DNA from 2 places in the Vreelandella arctica genome. Region 2 is predicted to be linked to the other one. Evidence: riboswitches for the same ligand, from Rfam matches in the RefSeq annotation. Region 2 holds a riboswitch; the other holds the start of a gene.
What was found. A riboswitch is a leader RNA that binds a small molecule or an ion and turns the genes downstream of it on or off. The one in region 2 is predicted to bind thiamine pyrophosphate.
Positions count from the first base shown of each region.

Region 1: it holds a riboswitch for thiamine pyrophosphate, as region 2 does, so the genes downstream of both, V8L70_RS01030 (SLC5/6 family protein) here and thiM (hydroxyethylthiazole kinase) in region 2, are expected to answer to the same signal.

Region 1 is NZ_JBANSN010000001.1:227,835-237,868, forward strand. Features, by position in the region: gene V8L70_RS00995 (transglutaminase family protein) at 1-126, opposite strand, end outside; gene V8L70_RS01000 (circularly permuted type 2 ATP-grasp protein) at 500-1,981, shown strand; gene V8L70_RS01005 (alpha-E domain-containing protein) at 1,986-2,996, shown strand; gene V8L70_RS01010 (zinc-binding metallopeptidase family protein) at 3,001-4,056, opposite strand; gene V8L70_RS01015 (CoA-acylating methylmalonate-semialdehyde dehydrogenase) at 4,334-5,833, shown strand; gene V8L70_RS01020 (hypothetical protein) at 5,934-6,626, opposite strand; gene V8L70_RS01025 (peroxidase-related enzyme) at 6,817-7,419, shown strand; TPP riboswitch at 7,463-7,570, shown strand; gene V8L70_RS01030 (SLC5/6 family protein) at 7,560-8,939, shown strand; gene V8L70_RS01035 (sensor domain-containing diguanylate cyclase) at 9,003-10,034, shown strand, end outside.
Region 2 is NZ_JBANSN010000006.1:173,397-183,430, reverse strand. Features, by position in the region: gene V8L70_RS07735 (DNA-directed RNA polymerase subunit alpha) at 1-771, shown strand, start outside; gene rplQ (50S ribosomal protein L17) at 811-1,197, shown strand; gene V8L70_RS07725 (D-alanyl-D-alanine carboxypeptidase) at 1,460-2,851, shown strand; gene V8L70_RS07720 (DMT family transporter) at 2,983-3,858, shown strand; gene V8L70_RS07715 (DODA-type extradiol aromatic ring-opening family dioxygenase) at 3,867-4,604, opposite strand; gene V8L70_RS07710 (DoxX family protein) at 4,662-5,096, opposite strand; gene V8L70_RS07705 (LysR family transcriptional regulator) at 5,161-6,081, opposite strand; gene thiE (thiamine phosphate synthase) at 6,078-6,701, opposite strand; gene thiM (hydroxyethylthiazole kinase) at 6,691-7,500, opposite strand; TPP riboswitch at 7,524-7,622, opposite strand; gene V8L70_RS07690 (hypothetical protein) at 7,677-8,021, opposite strand; gene gloA (lactoylglutathione lyase) at 8,266-8,802, shown strand; gene V8L70_RS07680 (DUF6164 family protein) at 8,812-9,180, shown strand; gene V8L70_RS07675 (cupin domain-containing protein) at 9,189-9,854, opposite strand; gene ampC (class C beta-lactamase) at 10,011-10,034, opposite strand, start outside.

The sequences.
Region 1 (10,034 bases), on a different contig from region 2:
TGAGTACGCCTCAATATGCGTGCGACAGTGGGGCGCCGGACGCAGCCGAATAACATGGGGTGATAGACGTACCGGGCGGTCAAAGTGGTAAGTCGTACGATGATGCAAGGCAACGCGAATGGTCATGGGCCACCCTCAAGAGAACCGTTATCAACCGGATAGTCGGCTGGGTTAGGGAATAACCGAACGTTTCGCAAGTATCGTTCCACTTTTACTTTTTTGCAGCCGCTATCTTAAGTAAGACGTTTAACTAAAGTGGAAATGGCGTTATGCACCAACTTGAAGCCAACTAGACGCACCAAAAGAAGCATAAAAGGTTTTGTTGGGCGCTGAAGTTCTGCCAAGTAATGTTTGAGTAGTGTTTAAGTAAGCGAACGTTGAAATATCGCAAAAGATGGTACGTATTTTGCTCTCAATTGTTTGATTGTTTTGCACGCGGCAGGCCTACACTGAGCATTGAGGAAGTTGCCGCTTCCACCCCAGCGCCAGGAGAGCGCCCATGAGCCAAGTGAATTGGAATAACTATGCGTGTCGTGATTTTTACGATGAGCTGATGGCCGCGCCCGGTCAGCCACGCGAGTCAGCGGGTGAATTGTGCAACATGTTGGCAAGGTTTAGCGCAGAAGAGTTAGCAGAGCGGAAAACGGCGGCGGAGATCGCTATCCGTACCATGGGAATTACTTTCACCGTTTATTCAGAAGGGGCAATGATCGACCGTGCCTGGCCGTTTGATATTGTGCCGCGCATTATTCCCGCCAATGAGTGGCGTAAAACCGAGGCGGGGCTCAAGCAGCGCGTGCAGGCGCTAAACTTATTTATTGATGATCTCTACCACGACCAAAAGGTGATCAAGGACAAAGTGTTACCCGCTGAGGTATTGGCGCAGTCGGTTAATTTTCGCCCTCAGTGTGTGGGTATTAATCCCCCTCACGGCGTGTGGGCGCATGTTTGCGGGTCAGACCTAGTGCGCGATGGCGACGGCACGCTCTATGTGTTGGAAGATAACTTACGCATTCCTTCCGGCGTCTCTTACATGCTTGAAAATCGTAATGTCACTAAGCGAGTGCTGCCGGAGTTATTCGCTTCGGGCAAGATTTTGCCGGTTGATGATTACGTAGCGCAGCTTTACGACATGCTAGCGTCGATGTCGCCGCGCCCCGGCGATGACCCGCAAATTGTGGTGCTGACCCCAGGGATTTATAACTCTGCCTACTTCGAGCACGCCTATCTTGCCCAGCAAATGGGCGTAGAGCTGGTGCAGGGAAGTGACCTGTTAGTGGATGACGATGATGTGGTGTATATGCGCACCGTCGAGGGCATGCGCCGCGTGGATGTTATTTACCGCCGTGTTGATGATGAGTTTCTAGACCCGGAAGCGTTTAATCCTGAATCTATGCTGGGTGTTGCGGGCCTGATGCGCGCTTGGCGGGCGGGTAAAGTCGCGCTGGCCAACGCGCCGGGCGCTGGGGTGGCGGATGACAAGGTGGTTTACGCTTTCGTCCCTGCGCTGATTCGTTATTACCTCGATCAAGAGCCGCTGTTGCCCAACGTGCCGAGCTACCTGTGCATGTTTGAAGACGACCGCCGCTATGTGCTCGACCACCTGGATGAATTGGTAGTCAAGCCCGCCAATGAGTCGGGCGGCTACGGCATGTTGATTGGCCCGCGCTCAACCAAAGAGACCCGCGATGAGTTTGCGCAGTTGATCAAGGCAAATCCACGCAATTATATGGCCCAGCCCACCCTGGCGCTTTCTACTACGCCTACGCTAGCGAATGGGTTGCCGCAGCCGCGCCATGTGGATTTACGCCCTTTCATACTCTCAGGGCCTGAAATTCATGTCACGACCGGTGGTTTGACGCGGGTGGCTTTGATAGAAGGATCGCTGGTGGTGAACTCTTCACAAGGCGGCGGCAGTAAAGATACCTGGATTGTAGAAACCGACGATAAGGCGGCAGCGGCCGCGGTGAAAGGAGCCTAACGCCATGCTGTCACGCGTTGCTGAAAATCTTTACTGGATGGCGCGTTATATTGAACGAGCGGAAGATACCGCGCGCCTATTGAGCGTTAACAGCCACCTTATGCTGGATTTGCCGGGACGCTTGCCGTTAGGTTGGGCCCCACTTATCGAAATGACCGGCAGCCTGGAAGCCTTCACCGCACGCCATACAGACTTCGATGAGCGCAATGTCGTACATTTTTTATGTGCCGATACCGAGAATGATATTTCGATTATCTCCGCCCTCGCCAGTGCTCGCGAGAACCTCAGAACCACCCGGGATGTGGTGCCTCGGGAGATTTGGGAGGAGGTTAATCAGCTCTATCTGAGCGTCGTCGACCATGCTGAACATGGCGTTAGCCCGCGCCGCCGCGATAGCTTTCTCAAAAGCGTGATTCGTGGTTGCCAAGCGTTAACGGGGCTCATTGAGGGCACCTTGAGTCATGGCCCGGCGCGTACGTTTATTGAATTAGGGCGCCAGTTGGAGCGGGCGGATATGACGACGCGCATTGTGGACGTGCGCTCTGCCAGCTTGCTGCCGCAAAACCCTGAGGAGCTACTGCCGTTTGAAAACCTGCAGTGGATGAGTGTGCTTAAATCACTCACTGCGTATCAAATGTACCGTCAGCAGGTGCGTTTACGAGTGCGGGGGCCGGATGTGCTGCGTTTTTTGCTCCAAGACCCCAACCTGCCACGTTCGATTGCCTGCAGCCTCGAAACACTAGGCCATGAGCTTACCTTGCTTCCCCGCCAAGACCGCCCCGCGGCGACGGTTTCGCTGGTTCGCGCGGACGTAGTCGATGCCGATATCCAAGCGCTTGCCCATTCGCCGAGCAAGCTGCATGCCTTTATCGACGAGCTGCAAATTGGCTTTGCCGCCATTCACGATACGCTGAGTGCGACCTACTTTGTGAATGACGACACTGTCCCCCGAGTGGCACAAACGCAGAGTCAAACGCAAAGCCAAAGCCACGCAGGGGACAACGACAACGATTGAAGGACTAACGCTCCACAGGGCTGGCGGCCTGGATCAGTTGATGCAGGTACGCCAGCTTATCGCGCACGGCGGGGGCGAGCACCGTCGGTGACAGGTCGAGCAGACCCATATCCCGGTTGAGCTCGTTCACCGCCAAGCCGACCTGATGAAAAGCCATCAACATGCTGTCCAGGCTACCGTCATATTCGACATGGGTAATGCCCATGTGCAGTGCGGTATCCAGCACGGCCACCATATCCAAGTAATACGCGAAGGTTTCGGCGAAGTCTTCCCAGGGGTGCATGGTGGCGTAGGCAGAGATAAAATGCTCAGGCCAGTCGCTGGGAGCGCCCTGTTGGTAGTAGCGCTCTAACGCTTCGGCATAGCTTGGCCGGTGGTGGTTGCCAAATACTGCACGACACGTTTCTTCATCGCGATCCTTAACCAATACGTCCCAGTAGTAGTGGCCGATTTCATGGCGGAAGTGGCCAATCAAGGTGCGGTGGGACTCGTTCATATCGACCCGTAAACGCTCGCGCTCAACGTCGTCGGCCTCTTTAACGTTAATGGTGATATGACCTGCCGCATGGCCGGTATACACTTTCTCCTGGTTGGCGGTAGAGCGCCATAGTCCTTGGTCAGGCAGGGCATCAGCCATAAAAGAGAAACTCAACGGCACTGCAATAGCATCCTCTTGGGTGCCATGGGGTAGTTTCAGTAAATCAAGGGTATGAAACAGACGCCGTTTGGCCGCCTCAAGTGCTGCCCAACGCTCGCGGTTACCATCAATAGTGAGATCGGGGATCATGGCGTTATAACGGCAGCAGTCGCATAGCGTATCCGCTTGGCCGTGTTCCATTACCACCATACGATTGCACACGTTCTCAACAGCATAGTTGTGGCACTTCATTAGCGCTGTATCGCACCCTGGGTGGGTACAGCGATAGCCGCCGTTCTCCAAGGGCTCAATGGCCACGATATTGCTACAGGCAGGACACCAGCCGACCTCTGACTGACAGCTAAGGCAGTGGGTGTTTTCATAGAAAAGCGGATTGCCACAGCGGCAGTTGAAAGCCTGCATAAATAATTCCCTGTGTTTAAACACGAGCGTTCGCCATGTGCGATCCGCGAGGCTGCGGCACACTGATAGGCCGAAGCATAGCCAGCCCTGTGACACATTGGAAAGGCTAATTGATATCCTGCCGCAGATTTTGTTGACTCATGCGATACTTGGTTGACGTTAACGTCAACTTGCTGCTATACCCTGTACTCTTGCCTTACCGCGAAGCACTTTTTAATACCGCATTTTTATAACAACCACAGCCATAACAATCACAATTAATAATAGGAGCAACGCTATGTCTGTTCGCGAAATTCCCATGTATATCGATGGCCAGCCCGTGCAGTCGCAAAGCCAGGAGTGGCGCGATGTGGTTAACCCCGCCACGCAAGAGGTGGTAGCGCGGGTACCGTTCTGTACCACTGACGAAGTGGAACGCGCTATCAGCAGCGCTAAAGAGGCGTTTAAGGAGTGGCGAAAAGTACCGCTGGGTAAACGCATGCGCATTATGCTCAAGCTTCAGGCACTGATTCGCGACAATACCGCAGAGTTGGCGGCGCTGATCACCGAAGAGCACGGCAAAACGCTTCCCGATGCGGAAGGGGAAGTTGGCCGGGGCTTGGAAGTGGTGGAGCATGCCTGTTCGATTACCTCGCTGCAGTTGGGTGAGCTGGCGGAAAATGCCGCTAACGAGGTGGACGTTTACACTATGCACCAGCCGCTTGGTGTGGGCGCCGGTATTACTGCCTTTAACTTCCCGATTATGCTGCCGTGCTTTATGTTTCCACTGGCGATTGCCACTGGTAATACCTTCGTTCTTAAACCCTCCGAACAGGATCCCAGTTCCACCATGCGCTTAGTGGAGTTAGCCCACGAAGCCGGTGTCCCGGCAGGCGTGCTCAACGTGGTGCACGGTGGCCCTGATGTAGCCAACCAGATTGCTGATCACCAGGATATCAAAGCGCTCTCGTTCATCGGCTCTACCCATGTGGGTTCGCTGCTGTATAACCGTGCAGCGGCAGCGGGCAAGCGCATGCAAGCAATGATGGGGGCCAAGAACCACTGCGTGGTCATGCCCGATGCTAATCGTAGCCAAGCGATCAACAACCTGCTGGGCTCAGCCTTTGGCGCGGCGGGCCAACGCTGCATGGCAAACTCTGTGGTGGTGCTGGTGGGCGAGGCGCGTGAGTGGCTGAGCGATATCGTTGATGCGGCGCGTGAAATGAAAGTGGGGCCGGGCACCCAGTTAGATGCCGATTTGGGGCCGCTGGTGTCGCCAGCTGCTCGTGATCGTGTGCTGCGTTTAATCGATGCAGGTGAAAAAGAGGGCGCCAAACTGATGGTCGATGGTCGCAATGTTCAAGTGGAGGGCTACCCCAACGGTAATTTCGTGGGCCCCACTCTGTTTGCGGATGTGACCGCAGATATGACCATTTACCGTGAAGAGATTTTTGGGCCTGTACTGTGTGTGGTCAGTGTTGAAACCCTCGACGAAGCGATCGAGTTTATCAACGCCAACCCCAACGGCAATGGCACCTCTATCTTTACTAACTCTGGTTGGATTGCTCGTCGTTTTGAAACCGATATCGACGTGGGTCAGATTGGTATCAATGTGCCCATCCCCGTACCGGTTGCCTACTTCAGCTTCACTGGCTCGCGGGCATCAAAGCTGGGGGATTTAGGGCCTAACGGCAAACAGGCGATTGCCTTCTGGACGCAAACCAAAACCGTCACAGCGCGTTGGTTTGAACCAGAGAATGTTTCCAGTGGCATTAATAGTACGATTTCGCTTGGCTAAATGAAGCACTATTCAATGCCTGATGCTGGCCCCGCATTAAGCGGGGTCAATTGATAGCGGGTGCGGCCAAAGCCGAGCCGATGAATCGGCATATCGTGATTTAAAAGTTATCAAACAACGGCAAGCTTTCTTCCAACAGTTGTTCAGTGGGGCCAAGTTGGCTTTCATGCAACACCAGCAGGGAATGTTCGTTCATGAAGTCCTGGGCTGGCGGCACCAGCAGCGCGAACTCACCTTCTTCAAGGTGAAACTCATGTATTTCGCGCAAACCAAGCGGCGTCATGCATTGCGAGCAGCGGTAGGTGTCATCTTCGCCATAAATCAGGCGGTGGTACATTTTAAACAGCGTATAGAGTGCCAAGCCGCCCTCAAACGCTGGCCAGCGCGCTGGTGTATGACGAATGCCGCTGGCGAGGTCTTGACCTTCTGCTCTGGCCTCTGCAATCGCATCGGCTAGCGGGGCAGCTAGAATGGCGGTTTGGTCAGCAGGTAAAGGTGTGTTGTGCTTGGAGGCGTGTTCAAAATCCTGCACTGCTCGTTTGAAGTCAGAAACGTTACTGAGGGTGTAGTCGACATGCTGAAGATCGTCGGGCTCAAACCCACCATTTTCCCAGCCATGAATGACTCTCAAGGTCATTTGGCCCCGCGTCATGGGGCGGGCCAGTAACATATGCAGCATGATCCGAATATGTAGCTGGCGCTCATCCGTATCATTTTCAAACGCTTGGTAGGGGTCAGAAAACAGTTCGTTTAGACGACCGGAGATGTGTTCTTTTGCTTCGTTATGGCTCATGTCAGTGTCCCTTTGAACGAACTGATTATTAAGCGTTATGCGCGCGGTTCTTTTATGCCAGCTATTGCAGGTCGTTACATCAGTATGGCGAGCAGGGCCGCTAATTAAAAGTCACTTAAGTTAGCGTTTTGTTACGTAAAGGCTAAGTCGTTTTTATGAGATGGTTAAACTTAACAATAAAGAGGTGATTATGTCTGCTCCATTAAGCCGTTTTAATGTACCAGAAACGTTAGATGATCTGCCCGACGATATTCGCCATACTATTTTGGCCGTCCAGGAAAAGGCAGGGTTTGTGCCTAATGTATTTTTAATGTTGGCCCATCGTCCTGCTGAGTTTCGTGCTTTCTTTGCCTACCATGATGCGCTAATGGAGCGTGAATCTGACACGCTCACTAAAGCCGAGAAAGAGATGATTGTGGTCGCTACCAGTGCGCGCAATCGCTGCTTGTATTGCGTGGTGGCGCATGGGGCACTGGTGCGCATATACAGCAAAGACCCGCTGCTTGCGGATCAGGTCGCCATCAACCATCGCGTGGCACCGATTAGTGAGCGCCACCGCGTCATGCTCGACTTTGCCATGCATTGTGCCATTGATGTCGGTGAAATGACCGATGAGTGGCGCACGCGCCTGCGGCAAGAAGGCTTTAGCCAAGAGGACTGCTGGAATATAGGCGCCATCGCGGCGTTTTTTGGTCTGTCGAATCGATTGGTCACCCTGGCGGGTACGCCGCCCAATGCGGAGTTCTATTTGATGGGGCGAGTGCCCCGCGCAGAGGCTGCCAACACACCTTAAACTTTACTAAGACGCGTTTTTGGTTGACGATACCGTCTTCATTCACTGTCGCCAGGGGAGCCCTGCTTGCAAGGGCTGAGAATGCGCGCTGCGCAGACCCTGGAACCTGATCCGGTTCGTACCGGCGGAGGAAGTGCGACATGCTATATCTGACGTCAGCCGTGCTTGGCGCGGCGCTGTGCTGCTTTGCTTATTTAGGTCTACGGGCTCGCTGGGTGGATGGCCCCGTTGATGATTATGTGACGGCTCGCAACTCACAAACAGCTTCAACCCTTGGTCTCTCCTTTCTTGCCTCCGGCATGGGGGCGTGGATACTCTTTGCCCCGCCCGAAATTGGCGCCTTTGTTGGCCCCCTCGCATTAGCAGGTTATGCGCTCGGGTCGGCACTGCCGTTTATTGTGTTAGGACTCTACGGGCCAAAAATTCGCCGTGCGTTGCCGGAAGGGCGCAGCATCGCCGAGTTTGCAGAAGCGTGCTATGGCCCAGGCGTGCGGCGCTGGGTAACGTTAGTGTCGGTTGGCTATATGGCCTGTTTTCTGGCAGCGGAGCTCACCGCCATAGGGGCCATCACAGCGCTATTGTCAGATGTGCCGCCCGCGCTGGTGATTATTGGCGTTGCCCTCACCACTCTGGTGTATACGGCGGTTGGCGGTTTGCGCGCCAGCCTTGCCACGGACCGGTGGCAGGCATGGCTGTTGCTAGCGCTTCTGTTGGCGGTGGGTAGCGTTACGTTATGGCGCCTACCCACAATGCCTAGCGAGGCAACGCTGCCTTCAATCCCCGTTACCAGCGCGCTGAGCGTTGCGTTAACGCTGGTCATCGCCGTCACCGCAGCGAACCTTTTCCACCAGGGGTATTGGCAGCGTGTTTGGGCGGCAAGGGACGATCAAAGCCTGGGCCGTGGCGCTTGGCTAGGCGGCGGTATGACCGTCGTCGTCGTGATGCTAATTGGTGGTTTGGGCATGCTGGCGACAATGAGTGGGGTTCGCCTTGGCGAGCCGCCGATGCCGTTTTTCGCCCTGCTAACGAAGGCCCCAGCTTGGCTGACGCTACCTGCCTTAGTGCTGGCAGTCACCTTGGTGGCCTCCAGTGTGGATACGTTACAAAATGGTATCGCTTCCCTGGTGGTGTCGCGCAGCGAACAGCGGGGTGTTTCCATCGCCGCTGCCCGCTGGGTCACGATTGCATTGATGATACCGGTGGTAGTGATTGCTTTGCAGGGGCTGTCGGTACTGCGGCTATTCCTGATTGCTGACTTACTGTGTGCTGCCATTGTGGTGCCTGTGCTGCTAGGTCTGTGGCAGCGCATGACCCCTTTTTCGGCTGTTGCGGGAGGCGTTGCAGGATTGCTGGGTGCCATTATTCCAGGGTGGTTCGGTCAGGGCAGTCTCATCGCGGGAGTGGTAGCTGCCAGTTTTCCAGGCAGTATTCCTACGCTGGGGCCGTTTGTCGGCGCGATAGTCGCCTCTACGCTGGTTAGTGTGTTGCTCGCGAGTATGAGTAAAAATAATAAGCAGTAAGCAGAAAAGTGCTGGTCGCGATATGCTGGTAGACCTACACCTCCCTGAATGGGTGACATGACAATGAGCTACCCCATAGCATCTAATGAAGAGGCGCGGTTAGCCGCTCTTTATGAGCTTGAACTATTAGATACCCCGGATGAACCGGCGTTTGATCGCGTCACCAGGTTGGTTACCCAGTTACTAAATGTGCCTATCTCAACGATCACGTTGATTGATGCTGAGCGTCAGTGGATTAAGTCGCGCGTGGGCGTGGAAACCCGCGAGACAGGGCGAGATGTGGCTTTTTGCGCTTATACAGTGACGGCCTCAGAGCCGTTAATTGTTGAAGATGCACGCAAGGATCCTAGATTTGCGCAAAACCCCCATGTGACCGCCCCGAATGGGATTCGCTTTTATGCGGGTATTCCGCTGTGCACCTCCAATGGACTTGCATTGGGATCCCTCTGCGCGATTGATATTAAACCTCGTACTCTTAGTGAGCAGGAACTGGCGGCTTTGAAAGATTTAGCGGCGATTGTGACTGATGAAATTCGCCTGCGTGAGCGGCTGATCCGAGAGAGAAAAAAAGCACAGGAATCTCAGCGAGCGTTGAGCGAGCTTCATTACAGTATGGAGTGCCAAATTGAACGGCGCACCAACGAGCTCAACCTGGTCATTGAATCCGCCTATGACGCCTATATCAGCGTTGATTCACAGGGCGTTATTCTGGATTGGAATCGAGCGGCTGAGCTAATGTTTGGTTGGCCACGCAAGGCGGTGCTGGCAAGGCCAATCACACAACTACTCTTTCCGAATGGCTTGCCAACTGAGAGTGATCAAGCCCCTATCACCTTTACAGCGCGGTGCCATGATGGCAAGGAACTGCCCGTCGAGGTCCGCATCAAGACATTGACCATTGATGGCCGCGAACGACGCAGTCTTTTTATCCATGATATTACCGAACGGCAGCAGCTAGAGCGCTTGCGCGATCAACAGGCCCGTGAAGACGTATTAACCAAACTGCCGAATCGACGCGCCCTGGATGAACGCCTGCCTGATGCGATGGCCCGCGCTCGGCGTACTCAAAAGCCCTTAGCAGTTTTATTCATGGAC
Region 2 (10,034 bases):
GAAGATGTCATTGAAATCCTCCTGAACTTGAAAGATGTTGCGATCAAGATGCACAGCCGCGATGAGGCGGTGCTCACGCTGAACAAGCAGGGCCCAGCCGTCGTCACCGCTGGCGACATTGCGCTTGATCATAGCGTCGAAATCGTCAACCCGGACCACATCATTGCTCATGTCAATGAAGGTGCCGAGCTGAAAATTCAGCTTAAGGTAGCGCTGGGTCGTGGCTACGAACCGGCTGACGCGCGTGGCTCTGATGAAGAGACCCGTGCCATTGGCCGCCTGCAGCTGGATGCCACCTTCAGCCCTGTCCGCCGTGTTTCCTACTCGGTTGAAGCCGCTCGTGTTGAGCAGCGCACCGATCTCGATAAGCTAATTATCGATCTGGAAACCGACGGTACCCTGGATCCGGAAGAGGCTATCCGTCGCAGTGCGACCATCCTGCAAGAGCAGCTGGCCGCCTTCGTCGACCTGGAAGCTGATAAAGAACAGGAAGTCGAAGAGGAAGAGGATCATGTTGATCCAATTCTATTGCGCCCCGTAGACGATCTTGAGTTGACCGTTCGCAGCGCGAACTGCCTAAAAGCCGAGAATATTTATTACATCGGTGATCTTATCCAGCGCACAGAAGTTGAGCTGTTGAAGACACCGAATCTCGGTAAGAAATCTTTGAATGAAATCAAAGACGTATTGGCGGCTCGCGGCTTGTCCCTTGGCATGCGGTTGGAAAATTGGCCTCCGGCAAGCCTGAAGGACGACAAAGCCTCCGCGTGAGCGTCGACTTGAGTCCCAGTTTGGTAAGGAATTACAACCATGCGTCATCGTAAGAGTGGTCGTCATCTGAATCGCACCAGCTCGCATCGTCAGGCCATGTTCAAGAACATGTCTGTCTCGCTGGTCGAGCATGAAGTCATTAAGACAACCCTGCCTAAAGCCAAGGAGCTGCGTCGCGTTATCGAGCCGCTGATCACCTTGTCTAAGCAGGATAGCGTTGCAAACCGTCGTTTGGCATTTGCCCGCACGCGCTCTAAAGAAGCCGTCGGCAAACTGTTCAACGAACTAGGTCCGCGTTATGCCGAGCGTCCGGGCGGTTACGTCCGTATTCTTAAGTGCGGTTTCCGCACCGGCGACAACGCACCTATGGCGTTCGTTGAGCTAGTTGACCGTCCGGTTGTTGAAGAAGCCGCTGCAGAAGAGTAATTTTCTGCGCTAGGTTTTTTTAGTAGCGATCGAAAACCGACCCCTCAGTGGGTCGGTTTTTTTATGGCATATATTCATCTTCTTTTGATACGTATGTAACTTCTCTTTTTCTAAGCCTAACTCCGTATATACTCAGCTTATTATTAAAAGTACCTAGCATGGCCGTGCAGAGCAGGGAAAGCCTTGCGTTGCACCTTGAATATGGCATGGTAGTGAGGCCATGGATCAGTCACAGTACGTTGATAACAAGCAAGGGGCAGGTATGTATGCGAGGGTAAAACAGATCGCCGTTGGCGGTGCATCAGCGGTATGGTCATTGAGTGTGGTTTTGCTGCTCATGCTGGCAATGGTCTCCAATGCTCACGCCGACAATCCACGCTATGCAGGCATTGTGGTGGATTTGGATAATGGCGAAGTCCTTTACGCTGAAAATATTGACGATCAGCGTTATCCTGCTTCGCTGACCAAAATGATGACCCTGTATTTGACCTTTGAAGCGCTGGAAGCGGGCACGTTGCGTTTAGATCAGCCCTTGCCGGTTTCCCGTTTTGCAGCAGCAAAGCCAGCCGTCAAGCTCTGGCTTGCTGCAGGTAGTTCTATCCCCGTCGACACGGCCATACGTGCGCTAGCGGTTCGCTCGGCTAATGATGTTGCCGCGGTGGTTGCCGAAGCACTAGGCGGTAGCGAAGCGCGTTTTGCACAGATGATGACCACCAAGGCGCGCGAGCTCGGCATGCACGCGACCACCTTCCGCAATGCTTCTGGCTTGCCTGATGACGGCCAAGTCACCACCGCACGGGATATGTTGACGCTCTCAGTACGCGTAATGCAGGATTTCCCTCAGTACTACCACTACTTCGGTCTCCAGGAATTTACCTACCGCGGCACACGGCATACCAGCCACAACCGTCTGGTGCGTGATTATCCTGGCGCTGATGGGCTGAAAACTGGATTTATTAGAGCGTCTGGTTTTAATGTGGCGACCACTGCAGTGCGCGGTAATCGGCGATTAGTGGCAGTGGTGATGGGCGGTTTTTCATCTCAGTCGCGTGATACCCATATGGCCAATTTGCTGGACCGCAGCTTCTTGCGAGCTTCACTACGTGATCAACGTAGCTGGGTGGCCGACACCACCTTTTCACAAGAGTTTATGGCCTTTGCCCCTCCCGCTCAGCCGGTTTCCCCACCAACACCTGAACCACGTCAGCCGCTATTGGCCGTCGTAGAAACGACTACGCTTTCGCCCTCCGCGAACACTGCCGCTTCAACGCCCGCCGTGGACCTTGAAGAACAGTTGGCCGATATAACCAGCGTTCAGCGCCCCACGCCTGAAAGCGAGATGCCGCAGCCCGACCCTTTGCAGGCCTTTATTGAGCGCGAACGTCAGCTTGCGTCTGTCAATGAAACAGGCGGCGGCTGGGGAGTTCAGGTAGGCGCCTTTAGCCAGGAGGCCCAGGCTCGTCAATTGGCGCAACAGGCGGCTCAGCGTATTGCGCAAAGTTTAGGTGGTCGTGTGGCTATCGACACCGTAGAGGGCCAGAACCCGGTTTACCGCGCTCGCTTAATGGCGTTGGATGAACAGCGCGCCCGTCAAGCGTGTCGCGAACTGCACTCCCAGGGGATGGACTGTATGGTCGTTAACGCCAGCTTGTAAGCTGGTTAAGCTGGCGTTGGTTCAAGCGCTGACCCAAGTGCGTATCACCCCGCCACTCGTTATTGGGCGGGGTTTTTGCTTTTAAGCAATTGGCTGGCGATTACCGGCTAACAACAACTAAGGAGAGAGCGGTGACCACCTCACTGAAGGGCATACTCTGCATGTGTATGGGGGTTCTTTTTCTCGCCCTGGGAGACGCCGTTTCCAAGTGGTTAGGCGAGACACATTCGCCGCTGCAGATTATTTTTTTCCGTGCTTTAGTCTCGCTACCAATGATTGCGCTGCTTGCCCATTTTGCGGGTGGTTTACGCAAACTACGGACGAAACGCCCAGGCGTTCATTTGCTGCGTGGTTTGATCTATACCGCCACCATGGTCTGTTTCGTCTGGGGATTAACGCTGTTGCCCCTGGCGGAAGCGACGGCAATCGCCTTTGTGGCACCGTTATTTGTCACCCTCCTGTCGGTGCCCTTGCTAGGAGAGCGTATCGACCCACCGGTACTGATCGCCTCGTTAGTCGGGTTTGTGGGTGTGCTGATTGTGGTTCGCCCTAACGGTGATGCCTTCCAGCTAGGCGCGCTGGTGCTGGTCGCCGCGGCGCTCTTTTATGCGTTGATGATGATTACCGCACGTCGCTACGGCGCCCGTGAACACTTATGGGCAATGCTGTTTTATATGACTTTTGTGCCACTCGTGGTAACCGGCTTAACGCTGCCATGGGTATGGCAACCCCCCCAGCCCTGGCACTGGGTCGGTTTTTTCACTTCTGGAATCTTCGGCGTTGCGGCGACCGCCTTTATTACCCTGGCGTTTCGGTACGCCCCAGCCGCCATTGCCGCCCCGTTTGATTACACGGCGATGCTTTGGGCAGTGCTTCTCGGCTGGTGGTTTTGGGGGGAAATGCCCGACCTCTGGGTCTGGGTGGGCAGCGCCCTGATTATGGGCAGCGGATTAGCGGTCGCGTATCACGACCGCCGCACCACCCTTAAACGCCGCCCTACTGCCTAGCAGTACGCTTAAGCGAACTGGTAAACGTCCATCGCCAGTACGCCGTGTTCCACGCTGTTGTGTAGCTGGGTGGCGTTACCGCCAGCGCCCATCGCGACCAGCAAGGGTTGAAAGTGCTCTGGCGTGGGGTGATTCTTCCGCGCGCTAGGGGCGTTCTCCCAATTTAGCAACGCCTCACGGTCATTGGCGATCAGGTGATCGTGTACCCAGCGCGCAAATTCATCTACCCAACCGGGCATTGGGCTATCTTGCGCCATCAGTTCATATAGATTATGGGTCAGGCTGCCCGAGCCGATAACCAAAATGCCCTCATCCCGAAGTACCGATAACTGTTCACCGAGTGCCGCAAGCTGCGCACTGCTCCAGCGCACCGGCAGCGATAATGAAACGACAGGTACATTAGCGTCTGGAAACATTAGCGAGAGCGGCACCCAAACGCCATGGTCGAAGCCGCGCTCTACCGGTTTGGCGCCCAACAACACGGCCAGCCGTTCAGCCAGTTCAGGGTCGCCAGGGGCGGCATATTGCAAATCAAAAAGCGCCTGCGGAAAGCCACCAAAATCGTGAATCGTCTTCGGTTTGGCGCTGCTACTGACCTGTAGCTCGCTGCTCTCCCAGTGCGCCGAAACCACTACCACCGCTTTAGGCGAGAGCTGACTGCCAAGTTCACGCAGAAACGTATGGGCAGATGTTTTATTCAGCGCCAGCATGGGTGAACCATGGGAAATAAATAGACTAGGTAACATGGGTAGATCTCCACGGTAGTACCGGCGCTTGCGGTGGAGCAAGCGCCGGTGATGAGGTTAGGCGAAGCGACGGTTTAACACCCAGTGACCACTTCCTAAACCCGCTTGAGTAATGAGGGCCAGCGTCCAAAACACCGGGAATTCCCAACCGCCACCAGCATTCGAGAACATCCAACCGTTACCCAAGTGTACCCAAGCGGCACCCAGCAGTACCGGTACCAGTGCTAGGCTTACCCAGCGAGTGTATACGCCGAGCAGAAGGGCTATCCCACCGCCCACTTCAGCAGCAATGGTTAAGTAGGCTAAGACCCCCGGCAAACCCAGTGACTCAAAATAGCCGACCGTACCCGGTACGGTAAATACCAACACTTTGAGCAAACCGTGAGCGAGGGCCATAACGCCGAGGCTGATGCGCAGAAGCGTAATAGCATAAGGCTGTAGAGAGGGAGTGGCCGTAAGTGATGATTGAGTCGTCATTTGAGGAGCTTCCATCTGTGTGGTTGATGGAGCTACTTTACAGCTAGGCCAGGGTGAGATAATCAGCGCGTTATGCACATCACTGTTGCGTAATAGGCGACAATCCAATCGCCTGTTCCCAAATAGGTGGATCTCCCCACGCCTCGGTAAGCAGATCGATAAAGCGCTCCACCTTGGCGGGCAGATACCGCCGGGCAGGGTAGAGCGCGTGAACGTCGAGCCGCACCGCGGGCTCGTCGGTTAAAATCGGCACTAACCGCCCGCTGACAATACTCTCCGTGACCAGAAAACTGGGCTGTTGTGCGATGCCTAAGCCCGCTTCAGCAGCCTGGGTCAGTACATCACCATTATTGCTCTCCAGTGGGCCATTAACCGTCAAAGACTGCGTAGCAATTTGCCAGTCAGCGCTCTGCTGGCCACTACGATATCGCAGGCAGCGGTGCTCATTAAGGTCGTTAACGCTAACGGGTTCGCCGTGGGTGGCAAGATACTCAGGGGAGGCACAAAACAGCAAACGGCAGCGGGTCAGGCGGCGTGCCACCAGGCTGGAGTCGGGCAGGCTGCCGATACGGATCGCCACGTCATAACCCTCTTCAAGTAGATCAACGCGACGGTCATTAAGGTCCAGGCGCACGTCAAGCGCCGGGTGGGTAAGCATAAACTGGGTGACGAGTGGCGTTAAGTAGCGGGTACCAAAACTCATGGGCCCATTTACGCGTAAACGGCCGCGCACATCGCTGGTACCTTGGCCAACTTCAGCAGCGGCTTCATCGAGCGCTTGCAGCACACCCTGGGCGCGCATTAAATAGCGCTCTCCTGCTTCCGTGAGATGCAGGCGACGCGTAGTGCGCTGTATCAGTCGCGCCCCGAGTGCCTTCTCCAGTGCCATGACCTGACGCGACACGCGGGTACGCGAAATATCGAGTGCTTCAGCTGCCCGGGTATAGCTACCCAGCTCGGCGACTCGCACGAAAGCAACGATATGCTCTATTTGGTTCATGACGCAGCAGCGACCTGAAAGGCGCGTGCCGCCTGGAAAGGATCGGGTTGGCCGCAAATGGCTGAAATCACCGCTAATCCGTTCGCTCCCGCCCGCTGCACACTAATGGCATGCTCAGCTTTCAACCCACCAATCGCCACGCTGGGCAGTGGGCACGCTTTGACCAGCGAAGCCAAGCCGCCAAAGCCGATAGGCTGGGCGTGGTCCTGTTTGCTCACTGTTGCAAACACGGGCCCAATGCCAACGTAATCAATTAACGCCATGGGCGCCGCTTGGAGCTGAGCGAGGGTATTGATCGACAGGCCAATAATCGCCTGTTCACCTAGCGCTCGGCGTGCTTCCTGAACAGCGGCATCGCTCTGACCGACATGCAGGCCATCTGCCTGACTCTCTAGCGCTACCTGTAAACGGTCGTTAATGATGAGCGGCACCCCGGTGCCTGCCAGCAGTGCTTTTAGCCGCTTGGCCTGAGTAACCATCTGTTCATCGCTGGCATGCTTATCGCGTAGCTGCACGATGGTCACACCACCTCTTACCGCTGCTTCAACCGTCTGCTCTAGGCCATAATCGTCGCAAAGCGCAGTGTCGGTCACCAAATAAAGCGATAGATCATACGGCATGGAGTGACTCCAACTGAGTATGAGCAGAGAGGTCGTCAGGGGTAAGTTGATAAAGCGCATCCAGCAGAGCGACTTGGAAACTGCCTGGGCCCTGAGCAGTACTGCCCGCCCGCTCGCCAGCGACGGCAAAGCAGCCTAGCGCCGCGGCGGTGGCTTCCAGCGGGGCTTCACGGTTGGCCGCAACAAAGGCGGTGACCAGTGCGCTAAGGCCGCAGCCTAACGTTGTGACACGGGGCATTAAGGGGTGGCCACCGTTAATACGATAGTGCTGTGTGCCATTCGTCACCCAGTCGCTTTCACCGGTCATCGCGACAACGCAGCCATGTTTTTGCGCTAGCGCTATCGCTGCGTCTATGGCTTGGTCGGCGGCAGCTGTCGAGTCCACGCCGCGGCCTTGGTTGGCTAACCCATTAAGCGCCAGAATTTCAGAGGCATTGCCACGAATCACGCTAGGCTTTAACGCGAGTAACCGCGTGCACAGCGATTGTCGATAGCGGGTCGCGCCAACGGCGACAGGATCTAATACCCAGGGAATCGAGTGCTGGCTGGCGGTGGCCGCTGCGGTCAACATCGCGTCCGCCCAGTGGGCAGAGATGGTACCAATGTTGATCGACAGCCCGGCAGAAATAGCGGTGAACTCTGCCACTTCCTCTGGAGCATGCAGCATTGCGGGTGACGCGCCCGTGGCTAGCAACAGGTTGGCCGTGCTGTTCATGGCGACATAATTGGTCATGCAATGGACTAACGGTGTCACTGCGCGCAGCGTTGCAAGGTAATCGCCAAGCGGAGGTAGGGTCATAGCATCCTCCCGGCGGGGAGGTGGTAAGCGGTACCATGACTCCCTACGCCGGTGTTATCCGGTTCAGGTTCAAAGGGTGCGTCTCAGCCCAACCGTAACGGAGGGCGCCCCTGTCGAGCGCTTACTATCCTTGCCTGGAGTAGCCCTGTAAACCCCTGGATACAGACGATGGCAATCTAACGAAACGAAATACGCGTGCCGTAGGTGAGCATCTCGTCAGGCGTTATGGCTTTCCCCTCTATCCCAATCATTTCGTCACCGCACTGGTCAGCGAAGGTCAGCACGCCGTGGGTCAAGCCAAGTTGGCCTAAGGTATCGCGGATTTCACCCGTGCCGAGAAAAGTACTGACGTGCCCTTTGTTATCACTGAGGTCAGACACGCCGTTAGCGTGATGAAAGCGCACTCTGTAAATCCCATCCATCGACTCCACTTCAACAATGGGCGAAAAGCCGTTGTGAAGCGCATTGGAAAGTTGCTTGAGGGTTAAGTGATCACCCAGCGTCATATCAATCGCAGTCATAAAAACCTCCTGAAGGACGCCCTCAATCAGGGGCATCGATCATGTGGCGGGAACTTCTTTTGTAAATCTTATGGATAATAAGTGTAGGGTTTTTGTTTAGGATTGCTAGTGCGCTTACCGGTGCCCCGATACGACACTGCCTACGTGCTTGTAAGGGCTAGCATTCTGGCAATAAAGCCCCCATGGTAAGCGGTATGTGAGGCTCAATAGAGTCAATGAACAGTATTAGCGACAGGAGAGCGTGATGAGTTTTCAAGGTGAGCAGCATCCTGGTGTCGTCGATACACCGCCTCAAACCCAAGGATTCCGTTTAAACCACACCATGCTGCGGGTCAAAGACCCCGAGCGGGCGCTGGCGTTCTACTCAAAAGTGTTTGGCATGCAGGTACTGCGGCGGCTGGATTTCGAGGAGATGCAGTTCTCGCTCTACTTTTTAGCCAACGTGGAGCCGAGCGACAGCGTGCCGGAAGAGACTGACGCGCGTACCGTATGGACGTTTAGCCAGAAGGGGCTGTTGGAATTGACCCACAACTGGGGGACTGAAAACCAGGAAGATTTCGCCTATCACGATGGCAATGCCGAGCCCCAGGGCTTTGGGCACATCTGCTTTAACGTGCCGGATTTGGCAGCGGCACAGGCATGGTTTGACGAGCACGACGTCACCTTCGTAAAACGCGCTGATCAGGGCAAAATGAAGGATGTTATCTTCGTTAAGGACCCGGATGGCTACTGGATCGAAGTAATTCAGGCAGACCTGATGGCGGGTAAAAGCGACGCATGAGGCACGCCAATGGCTGAACTACTGTTCCGGCTGCGCCACGTTACCGACGAAGAGGCCATGGAAGTGCGTGACCTGTTGGCCGACCATGGCTTTGATACCTATGAAACCCAGGCGGGCTTTTTCCGCCTGGGGGTCGATGCTATCTGGCTACGTAATCCACATCAGCATGATGCGGCTATCGCCGCGCTAGACGCCTATCAGGCGGAGCGCCTTGACCGCGTCCAGCGTGAGCATCAAGCAGCGGTTGAGCGGGGCGACGCGGAAACATTGTGGCATCGCTTGGCCGCTCACCCGCTGCAGGTGGTGCTGGTGCTGTTAGCCGTGGGGCTTATTGCGGCTCTTACGCTGCTGCCGTTTCTGGGCTTATCACGAAGCTAAGCACTAAGCTATGCGGGCGGCAGATGACCGCGTTTGAGGTACATCATCACGCCATTTTCACCGGCGGTGAGTGCAGGGGCTGCGCCGCTGGGGTAGCGACACCAGGTGCCCGCCGTGTAGCTATGCTCGCTATCGCTTAGGCTGCCTTCAAGAATCAAAAACTCCAGGCCGCCCAGCAGCGTGGGGTAAGTGATGGAGGTGCCCGCCGACCACCGTTCCAGGCTGGTGCGCTCCTGCTTGTAGGTGTGCAGCATCTTGTAGGCAATGCGCGGGCGACGATCCGGCTGCCAGGGAAGCCGATGCGCAGGTACCGCCAGCTGGAGCGTGTCGTTGGGGTCAAACTGGTGCAGTTTGACAAAAATCAGCGCGCCTTCCTCGCCAATCTGTGGCGTGTGGCCGGTACCGATGGGGTTTCGTAAGTAGCTGCCGGCTGGGTAGCGCCCATGCTCATCGGCGAACACGCCTTCCAACACCAGGATCTCTTCGCCGCCGCCGTGGGTATGCCGCTCAAATTGCGTATTAGGCGCGTAGCGAACAAGACTGGTGGCACGGGCAACTTCATCACCAATTCGGTCAAACATCATGCGCTCGACCCCCGCACTGGGGGAATCGACCCACTGATACTCTTCCGGGGTAACACAGGCAAAGTGGCTAAAATCGGCGTTTAGACGCATGGGAAAGGGCTCTTCGCAGTGAAGGTAAGTATCGGGGAGGAGTAATAGTCTCCTTATTGACAGCGAAAAATGCAACTTTAGGTTGTTTGATCTTAGCGATGATGCCATAAAAAATGCCGCCAACGGCGGCATTAGACTGTTTTAAGCGAGAGAGACTCAGTGGGCTTCTGCCAGTGCGGT